DNA from 2 places in the Kribbella sp. NPDC043289 genome. Region 2 is predicted to be linked to the other one. Evidence: predicted binding sites of a transcription regulator. Region 2 holds the regulator's gene; the other holds the start of a gene.
The links. The regulator HrcA, encoded in region 2, represses chaperone genes, less so after heat shock. The targets are predictions, from matches to a motif close to TTGGCACTCGNNNNNNNCGAGTGCCAA.

Region 1 (4,592 bases), on a different contig from region 2:
CGGTGGTCGGCCAGGCGGTACTCGACGCACTGTGGACGCATGAATGCGACGATGCGTGCCGCGGTCTGTGCCCGCGCAGGTGGTCCCGAGGTGCTGGAGATTCGCGAGTTGCCGGTGCCGGCGGTTCGGGACGGCTGGAGTCTGGTGCGGGTGCGAGCGGCCGGGCTGAACCGGTCGGAGTTGCGGACCCGGCAGGGGCACTCGCCGACCGTGACGTTTCCGCGGGTGCTCGGCATCGAATGCGTCGGAGTCGTGGCGGTGTCGACCGATCCCGCCGTACCGGAAGGGGCGACGGTCGCGGCGGTGATGGGGGAGATGGGACGGCAGTACGACGGGGGTTATGCGGAGTACGCGTTGTTGCCGAACGCATCGTTGATGCCGCTCGACAGCACCTTGGCGTGGGACGTGCTGGCCGCGCTGCCGGAGACGTACCTGACTGCGTTCGGGGCGCTCGAGGCGGTGGGGATCGAGGCGGGCGGCCGGCTGCTGATCCGCGGCGGGACGTCGTCGGTGGGGATGGCTGCCGCGTCGATCGCGCGTGGGTACGGCGTTGCGACCGCGGTGACGACACGGCGGCCCGACAAGGCCGGTGCGCTGACGGCGGACCACGTGGTGATCGACGACGGTGGACCGTTGGCGCTGCCGTGGCCGGACGGGCCGTCGTACGTGCTGGATCTGGTCGGGGCGCGGACGGCGGTGGAGTCGTTGCGTCTCGTCGCTCCGGGCGGGACGGTGTGCGTCGCGGGTTCGCTCAGCGGGTGGCTGATCGAGAACTTCGAGCCGATCGCGATGATCCCGAGCGGTACGCGGCTGACCGCGTTCCACAGCGAGACGATGAAGGGCCGGACGGACGTGCTGCAGCGGATCGTCGGTGAGGTCGAGGCTGGGGTCTACGCACCCAATGTGGACCGCGTGTTCGACCTGGAGGACATCGTCGCGGCGCATCGGTCCATGGAGAACGACGAGGCGACGGGGAAGCTGGTCGTCAGGATGTGATGCGGCGGCACGAGTAGGCGACAGCGTCCCGGCCGATCCGCGTGATGATCAACGTCGCGGACGCCGAGCCCTTCGGCGCGAGCTTCTTGCGCAGCTGGGCCGGATCGACGTCCACGCCGCGCTTCTTGATCTCCAGCGTGCCGATGCCCTGACTGCGCACCCAGGAACGCAACGCCTTCTCCTTGTAGGGCAGCTCCTCCAGCACCTCGTACGCCGAGCTGAGCGGCGTCGGGACGTACTTCGCCGCGGTGACGTAGGCAATGCGCGGATCCAGAAGCCAGCCGTCCACCGCGGCGGCCACTGCGGTGACCAGACCGGCCCGAACGACCGCACCGTCGGGTTCGTAGATGTACTGACCGACCGGCCCGACTTCAGCGTCCGGCGCTTTGGAGACGCTGGCCTGGCTCGGCAGCAGAGTGGCGCGCCGTGTGGTGCCGGTGGAGAGCGCGCCGGACCACAGCGCGGCCTCCTTCACCTCACCGGAGTCACTGACCCACTCCGCCTCGACACCGTCGGGGATCGCGTCGTGCGGAATCCCCGGTGCGACCTTCACGCAAGCAGTCCGCTCCAGCAGCCCAGTCACGAACGACCAGGGTGGCGAGTAGGCGTTGTGATCGAACACGCGCCGCCCGTCCGCCCGCCGCGCCGGGTCCGCGAACACCACGTCGTACGGCGTGAGGTCGGTCGACTCCGCCTCGCCGATCAGCACGTCACCCGGGAGACCGAGGGCGGCCAGGTTGGCGCGAGCAGTGGCTGCGGTCTCGGGGTCACGTTCGACGCCCGTCACGCGCAGACCGGCGCGTGCGGCGCTGATGAGGTCACCGCCGATCCCACAGCCCAGGTCGACCACGCCGGCGCCCGGGAGCGTGGCTGCGATCCGTGCGGCGCGGTGGGTGCCGACAGCGGTCCGGGTGGCCTGCTCGAGGCCGTCGGGGGTGAAGTACATGCGCTGCGCGTCCGGACCGAACTTGGCGACGGCGCGGTGGCGTAAGGCGGCTTGCGTGACCGCAGTCGTGACCAGCGTTGCGTCGTACCGGCGTCTGAGCTTCTCGACGAGCTGGAGCTCACGACCGGGCTGGTAGTCCGCACAGGCTGTGGCGAGGACCTCGGCGCCCGGTCCGTCGAGCAGTGCGGTGACAGTCACTCGGACAACTTTAGAGGGGGCTGGAACAGCTCCTGCTCCAGCTGCGGCCGGCCATCGAGTAGAGGCGCCAGTTCATGGCTGAGCGAGTCTTCGGGCCGTAGATGCCGTCGACCACCAGGTGGTGCCGGCGCTGGACCAGCTTGATCGCGGCCTGGGTCTTGGTGCCGTAGAGCCCGTCGACGGCCAGCTTGGTGCCGTAGCAGAAGTTGAGGTTGCGCTGGAGCACCTGGATCGCGGTCTCGGGGTCGCCGTACCGGTTGGAGCCGCGGTAGGGGTTGTCGCCGTACATCAGGTTGCAGGTGGTGCTGGCGCTGGCGTAGATCGACGGCATCGGGATGCCCCAGCTGCGGTTCACCGGGACCAGCCGCGCGGCCCGGCACTGCGGGAGCGCGGCCGCGGCCTTCAGTTCGGCGGCGGTCGCATTACGGGACTCCTCGGGCTGGTCGGCGGCCTTGGCGTCCTTCGCGGCCTTCGAGCCCGGTGCCGTTGCGGGCGCGCCGGCCGCCGGGGAGTCGGATTTCGAGGCGTTGGCGGCGACCGCTCCGACCGCCACCGCGCCGACCGCGGCGAGGAGTGCGACGGTGCGGCCGGACAGCTTCGGTAGCTTCGGCAGCTTGAACGCCATGGCTCCTCCTGGGGGCCGTCCCTGAGACCGCTCTGAGAGAACGGTCGCATGCCGGCCGGTGTTTGACCACATTCCGTACCGGGGCGGTCACCCAAGAAATCCGTTCGTCTTCGAGAATTCCTTTGGCACTCGAGTTGACCGAGTGCTAATCGCGGCCTAGATTCGGTGTTGGCACTCTCCTAGTGAGGGTGCCAGCGGTCCGGCCCTTGACCCCCGCGACGGCAGGGGAGCGCGACCACATGGGAATTAGACAAGCGAATTCGACCGTGGAGGTCAGCAAGTGTCGGTCACGATCAAGCCGCTCGAGGACCGCGTCCTCGTCGCGCCGCTCGAAGCCGAGCAGACCACGAAGTCCGGCCTGGTGATCCCGGACACCGCCAAGGAGAAGCCGCAGGAGGGCGAGATCCTCGCTGTCGGCCCGGGCCGGATCGACGACAACGGCAACCGCGTCCCGCTGGACGTCGCCGTCGGCGACAAGGTCATCTACTCGAAGTACGGCGGCACCGAGGTCAAGTACGACGGTCAGGACTACCTGATCCTGGGCGCCCGCGACATCCTCGCCGTCGTCAGCAAGTGACGAACCACCGTTCCTGACCGACACCGCCCCGGAGCCCACTGGCGCCGGGGCGGAGTGGGTTCCTGCCGGGCCGTCCCGGCCGGGAACGGCGTTCGTTCGGCACCTGCAACGTAGACATTCAGAAAAGGACTGGTTTTCTTCATGCCGAAGATCCTCGAGTTCGACGAGAACGCGCGGCGCGCCCTGGAGCGCGGCGTCGACAAGCTCGCGAACACGGTGAAGGTGACGCTGGGCCCGAAGGGCCGCTACGTCGTCCTGGACAAGAAGTGGGGCGCCCCGACCATCACCAACGACGGTGTCACCGTCGCCCGTGAGGTCGAGCTGGACGACCCGTTCGAGAACCTTGGTGCGCAGCTCACCAAGGAGGTCGCCACCAAGACCAACGACATCGCCGGTGACGGCACAACCACCGCGACGGTGCTGGCGCAGGCACTGGTGCACGAGGGCCTCCGGGCGGTCGCCGCCGGCGCCAACCCGATGGGCCTCAAGCGCGGTATCGAGGCGGCTGTCGAGGCCGTGTCGGGCAAGCTGGTGGACACCGCGAAGCCGGTCGACGACAAGGGCGACATGGCCCACGTCGCGACCATCTCCGCCCGCGACGCCGAGATCGGTGCGCTGATCGCGGACGCGTTCGACAAGGTCGGCAAGGACGGTGTGATCACCGTCGAGGAGTCGAACACCTTCGGGACCGAGCTCGAGTTCACCGAGGGTATGCAGTTCGACAAGGGCTACATCTCGCCGTACTTCATCACCGACGCCGAGGCCGGCGAAGCGGTGCTGGAGGACCCGTACATCCTGATCCACCAGGGCAAGATCTCCGCGATCGCGGACCTGCTGCCGCTGCTGGAGAAGGTCGTGCAGTCCGGCAAGACGCTGCTGATCATCGCCGAGGACGTCGAGGCCGAGGCGCTGTCCACCCTGGTGGTGAACAAGATCCGCGGCAACTTCACCTCGGTCGCCGTCAAGGCGCCGGGCTTCGGTGACCGCCGCAAGGCGATGCTGGAGGACCTGGCCGCCCTCACCGGCGCGCAGGTCGTGGCCCCCGAGGTCGGGCTGAAGCTCGACCAGGTCGGCCTCGAGGTGCTCGGTTCGGCGCGCCGGATCGTCGTCTCGAAGGACAACACGACCGTTGTCGAGGGCGCCGGCAAGGCCGACGACATCGAGGCCCGGGTCAACCAGATCAAGGCCGAGATCGAGCGCACCGACTCCGACTGGGACCGCGAGAAGCTGCAGGAGCGGCTGGCCAAGCT
Region 2 (4,592 bases):
AGTAGCTAGTCCGCGCGGTCGATGGTCGCGGCGAGCAGTCCCGGGAAGGCCTGGTCGAACTCGGTCCGGCGGAGCCGGTTGAGGCGGCGGGCGCCTTCGTCGCGCTGCTCGATCAGGCCGGCGGAGCGCAGTACGGAAAAGTGGTGACTGGCCGTTGCCTTCTTCACCGGGAGGTCGAAGGTGCCGCAGGCGCGCGTCCAGTCGTCGTGGACGGCGAGGTCGCGCAGGATCGAGCGGCGGACCGGATCCGCGAGCGCGTCGAGTGCCGTCTGCAACGGCACGTCGACCGGTGCGACGTGCTGCAGGGTTCGCGCTCGCGCTGACTCGACAACCATGGTGTTCGAAGTCTACCTAACAGCTCAACGCCAGCGGGAACGGGCGAGCAGCGCGGCCGCCGCAGCGACGCCCGCGGTCGAAGTACGGAGAACGGTGTCGCCGAGGCGGACGGAGTCGACGTCGAAGCTCTTCAGCTCGGTCGGCGCGATCCCGCCTTCGGGGCCGATCACGATCACAACGTCACCGGCGGGGGGAACCTCCAGGGACGCCAGCGGGGTAGTCGCCTCCTCGTGCAGTACGACGGGCAACGCCGCGCCGGCCAGCAACTCGGCAACCTCGGCCGTGGTCGCGACCGGAGCCACCTCCGCGAACCAGGTACGGCGTGACTGCTTGCTCGCCTCGAACGCCCACGCCCGCCACTTCGCGAGCATCTTCTCGACCCGCTCCGGGTTGGCCCGGAACTGACTCCGCTCCGCGTTCCACGGCACGATCACGTCGACGCCGACCTCGGTCAGCATCTCGACCGCGAGCTCGGCCCGCTCCCCCTTCGGCACAGCCTGCACTACGACGACCCGGGGAGCCGGCGCCGGCTCACTCCCCCGCACGTCGACTGCCACCGTTACGCCGGCCTTGGAAGCGGAAACCACGGCACCCTCGGCCCAGGCGCCCCGCCCGTCCGTCAGCCGAACGCGCTCGCCCGGCCCAATCCGCCGTACGACGGCTGCATGCCGGCCCTCCGGTCCGTCGAGCGTCAGCTCCTCGCCGGCCAGATCGGCACGGAAGAACACCGCGACCCCCATCGTCCCAACACCTCCACCATCCGAGCGTGACCGTCCGAGCGTCCACCGTTTGAGGGGCCGGCCCCTCAAGGGGTGGGTTCTCCCCCCGAATTTCCAGGGGCCTTCCCGCCGTTTGGGGGCCGGCCCCTCAAACGCTGGGTGCGCGACCCGAAATCCCAGGGGCCCTCCCGCCGTTGAGGGGCCGGCCCCTCAAAGGATGGGTCCTCCCCCCCCGAAATCCCAGGGGCCCTCCCGCCGTTTGAGGGGCCGGCCCCTCAAACGGCACCGGGCGCGGAGCGGGCGCGCGGGTGGGTGGGTGGGTGGGTGGAGGTGCGGGTTAGTGGGCGCCGAAGGCGTCGCGGAGGCGGCCGAAGACGCCCTTGTGGGTGGCCTGGACCTGGCCCTGCGGACGCTCCTCGTCGCGGGCGACGGCGAGTTGCCGGAGCAGCTCGGCCTGGTCGTCGTCGAGCTTCGTCGGCGTCTCCACGATCACCTGCACGATCAGGTCGCCGCGCCCCGCGTGCCGCAGCCGCGGTACGCCGCGCGCGGTCAGCGTGACCGCGGTGCCGGACTGCGTGCCGGGGCGGATCTCCAGCGGGGTCGTCTCGCCCTCGAGGGTCGGCAGGTCGATCGTCGTACCGAGCGCGGCCGCCGTCATCGGCAGCGTGACCGTGCAGTGCAGGTCGTCGCCGTTGCGGGTGAAGATCTCGTGCGGCTCGACCTCGATCTCGACGTACAGGTCGCCGGCCGGACCGCCGCCGGGACCGACCTCGCCCTGACCGGACAGCTGCACCCGGGTGCCGCTGTCGACGCCGCCGGGGATCTTGACCGTGACGGTACGCCGGGAGCGGACGCGACCGTCGCCGGAGCACTCGACGCACGGGTTCGGGATCGTGGTGCCGTAGCCGCGGCAGTTCGGGCACGGGCGCATCGTCCGCACCTCGCCGAGGAACGACCGCTGCGTGTGGGTCACCTCGCCGCGCCCGTGGCAGATCTCGCAGGTCACCGGTTCGGAGCCGGCCGCCGCGCCGGATCCGCTACAGGTCGGGCACAGTACGGCGGTGTCTACCTTGAGCTCGCGGGTGGTCCCGAAGGCCGCCTCGGCGAGATCGATCCGGAGCGGGATCAGCGCGTCCTGGCCGCGCCGGGTCCGCGGCCGCGGCCCGCGGGTGGCCCCGCCGGTCTGGCCGAAGAACGCGTCCATGATGTCGGTGAAGGTGAACGCCTGGCCGAAGCCCTGACCACCCGGCCCGCCGGCCCCGGCGGTCGCGAACGGGTCGCCGCCGAGGTCGTGCATCTGCCGCTTCTGCGGGTCGCTGAGCACCTGGAAGGCGCGGCCGATCTCCTGGAACTTCTGGTGCGCGTCCTCGGAGTCGTTCACGTCCGGGTGGTACTGGCGTGCCAGTTTGCGGTACGCCTTCTTGATCTCGTCCGGTGACGCGTCGCGGCTGACACCTAGGACGGCGTAGTAATCGGTGCTCATACTCCAGACCAGTGGTTGTTGTCGTTTAGGAGTCGGCCAGGATCTGGCTGACGTAGCGCGCGACGGCGCGCACGGCGCCCATCGTGCTCGGGTAGTCCATATGGGTCGGGCCGACGATGCCGAGGGTGGCCAGCGCCTCCGACTTCGACCCGTATCCGGTCGCGACCACCGAGGTGGTGGCGAGCTCCTCGAACGGGTTCTCGTGGCCGATCCGGACCGTCAGGGTCTGCGGATTGGTGGCCTCACCGAGCAGTTTGAGCAGGATGACGTGCTCCTCCAGCGCCTCCAGCACCGGCTTGACGTTGCGCTCGAAGTCGTCGCCGTACCGGGTCAGGTTGGCGGCGCCGCCGACCGCGATCCGCTGCTCGCCGACCTCGTCGGTGAACGCCTCGAGCAGCGTGGTGACGATCGACGCGACCAGCGACCGGTCGGCCGGAGCGAACAGCTCCGGGACCCCGGCCAGGGATGTGGTCGCATCGGTCAGGCGCTGGCCGGCCAGCACCGTGTTCAGCCGGGACCGCAGGTCCGCGATCAGCTGCTCCTCGACGTCGTGCGGGTGCTCGACGAGGCGCTGCTCGACGCGGCCGTTGCTGGTGATCAGCACCAGCAGCAACCGCCGCGGGGTCATCGTGACGACCTCGATGTGCCGGACACTCGACCGGTTCAGCGAGGGGTACTGCACGACGGCGACCTGGCGGGTGATCTGCGCGAGCAGCCGGACCGTCCGCCGGACGACGTCGTCCAGGTCGACCGCACCGGCCAGGAACGACGTGATCGCCTTCTTCTCGGCGACCGACAGCGTCTTGACCGTGCTGAGCTTGTCCACGAACAGCCGGTACCCAGCATCGGTCGGAATCCGCCCCGCGCTGGTGTGCGGCTGGGTGATGTACCCCTCCTCCTCCAGCGCGGCCATGTCGTTACGCACAGTGGCCGGGGAGACTCCGAGGTTGTGACGATCCACGAGCGTCTTCGAACCGACCGGCTCGTGGGTCGCCACGTAGTCCTCGACGATGGCGCGGAGCACATCGAGCTTGCGTTCGTCCAGCACGCGCGCACACCCTCTCTCGATCGACACTGGCACTCGAAAGTTCCGAGTGCCAGTCTACCGAGCCGTAGGAGCTCGCACTGACGCGTGGCGGCGTGGGGCGGGTCTCAGGCGGTCTCGGGGGACGCCCCCAACGGTACGGCGGCCGGACGCTCGACCGTACTCGCGACGTCCACGGGCTGGTCCTGGACCGCCGCCTCGAGCAACGACTCGAGTACGTCGAGCACGTGGTACGCCAACGCTCCGTCAGCGCGATGCGGCTCACCGTTACGGAGGGCCCGGGCCATGTCCGCGACGCCGACGCCGCGGCCCGCTCCGGCGTACCCACCGGCGACCGGGACCTCGGTCCAGTCACGCTGCGCGGCCGTCGCGATCTCGACGGTGCCGTCGAAACCGTTCGGGTCCGGCACCGACAGGCTGCCCTCGGTCCCGTGGATCTCGATCCGCGGCAGCCGGGCCGCCCAGACGTCGAAGGACATCAGTACGGTCGTCAGCGCACCGGACTCGTGCTCCAGTACGCCGGTGACGTGCGTCGGCACCTCCACCGGGAACTTGGTGCCGGCCCGCGGACCCGAGTGGATCTCGCGCTCCTGCTTCGACTGGCCGGCCCGTGCGGTGACCCGACGTACCGGACCGAGCAGTGTGACCAGGCTGGTGACGTAGTACGGGCCCATGTCGAGCACCGGGCCGCCACCGGGCTGGTAGTAGAACTCCGGCGCCGGGTGCCACAGCTCGTGGCCGGGAGTGGTGAAGGCAGCAAAGGCTGCATGCGGTACGCCGATGTCGCCACGGTCGATCACTGCTCGGGCGGTCTGGGTACCGGTGCCGAGCACGGTGTCCGGTGCGCAGCCGACCCGGAGGTTGTTCGCGGCGGCGTACTTGAGCAGCGGCTCGGCCTCGGTACGGTCGACGGCGAGCGGCTTCTCGCCGTACACGTGCTTGCCGGCTTCCATCGCGGCCTGGTGCACCGGGGCGTGCGCGGCCGGGATGGTCAGGTTGAGGACGATCT

Region 1: the regulator HrcA is predicted to act here: its motif matches at 2,888-2,914, upstream of groES (co-chaperone GroES).

What each region holds. Positions count from the first base shown of each region.
Region 1 is NZ_JBWKCB010000005.1:550,671-555,262, reverse strand. It holds gene AC0662_RS30415 (zinc-binding dehydrogenase) at 40-996, shown strand; gene AC0662_RS30410 (class I SAM-dependent methyltransferase) at 986-2,140, opposite strand; gene AC0662_RS30405 (peptidoglycan-binding domain-containing protein) at 2,151-2,765, opposite strand; gene groES (co-chaperone GroES) at 3,046-3,342, shown strand; gene groL (chaperonin GroEL) at 3,484-4,592, shown strand, end outside.
Region 2 is NZ_JBWKCB010000004.1:291,225-295,816, forward strand. It holds gene AC0662_RS25740 (ArsR/SmtB family transcription factor) at 6-335, opposite strand; gene AC0662_RS25745 (16S rRNA (uracil(1498)-N(3))-methyltransferase) at 360-1,076, opposite strand; gene dnaJ (molecular chaperone DnaJ) at 1,393-2,538, opposite strand; gene hrcA (heat-inducible transcriptional repressor HrcA) at 2,564-3,586, opposite strand; gene AC0662_RS25760 (Gfo/Idh/MocA family protein) at 3,691-4,592, opposite strand, start outside.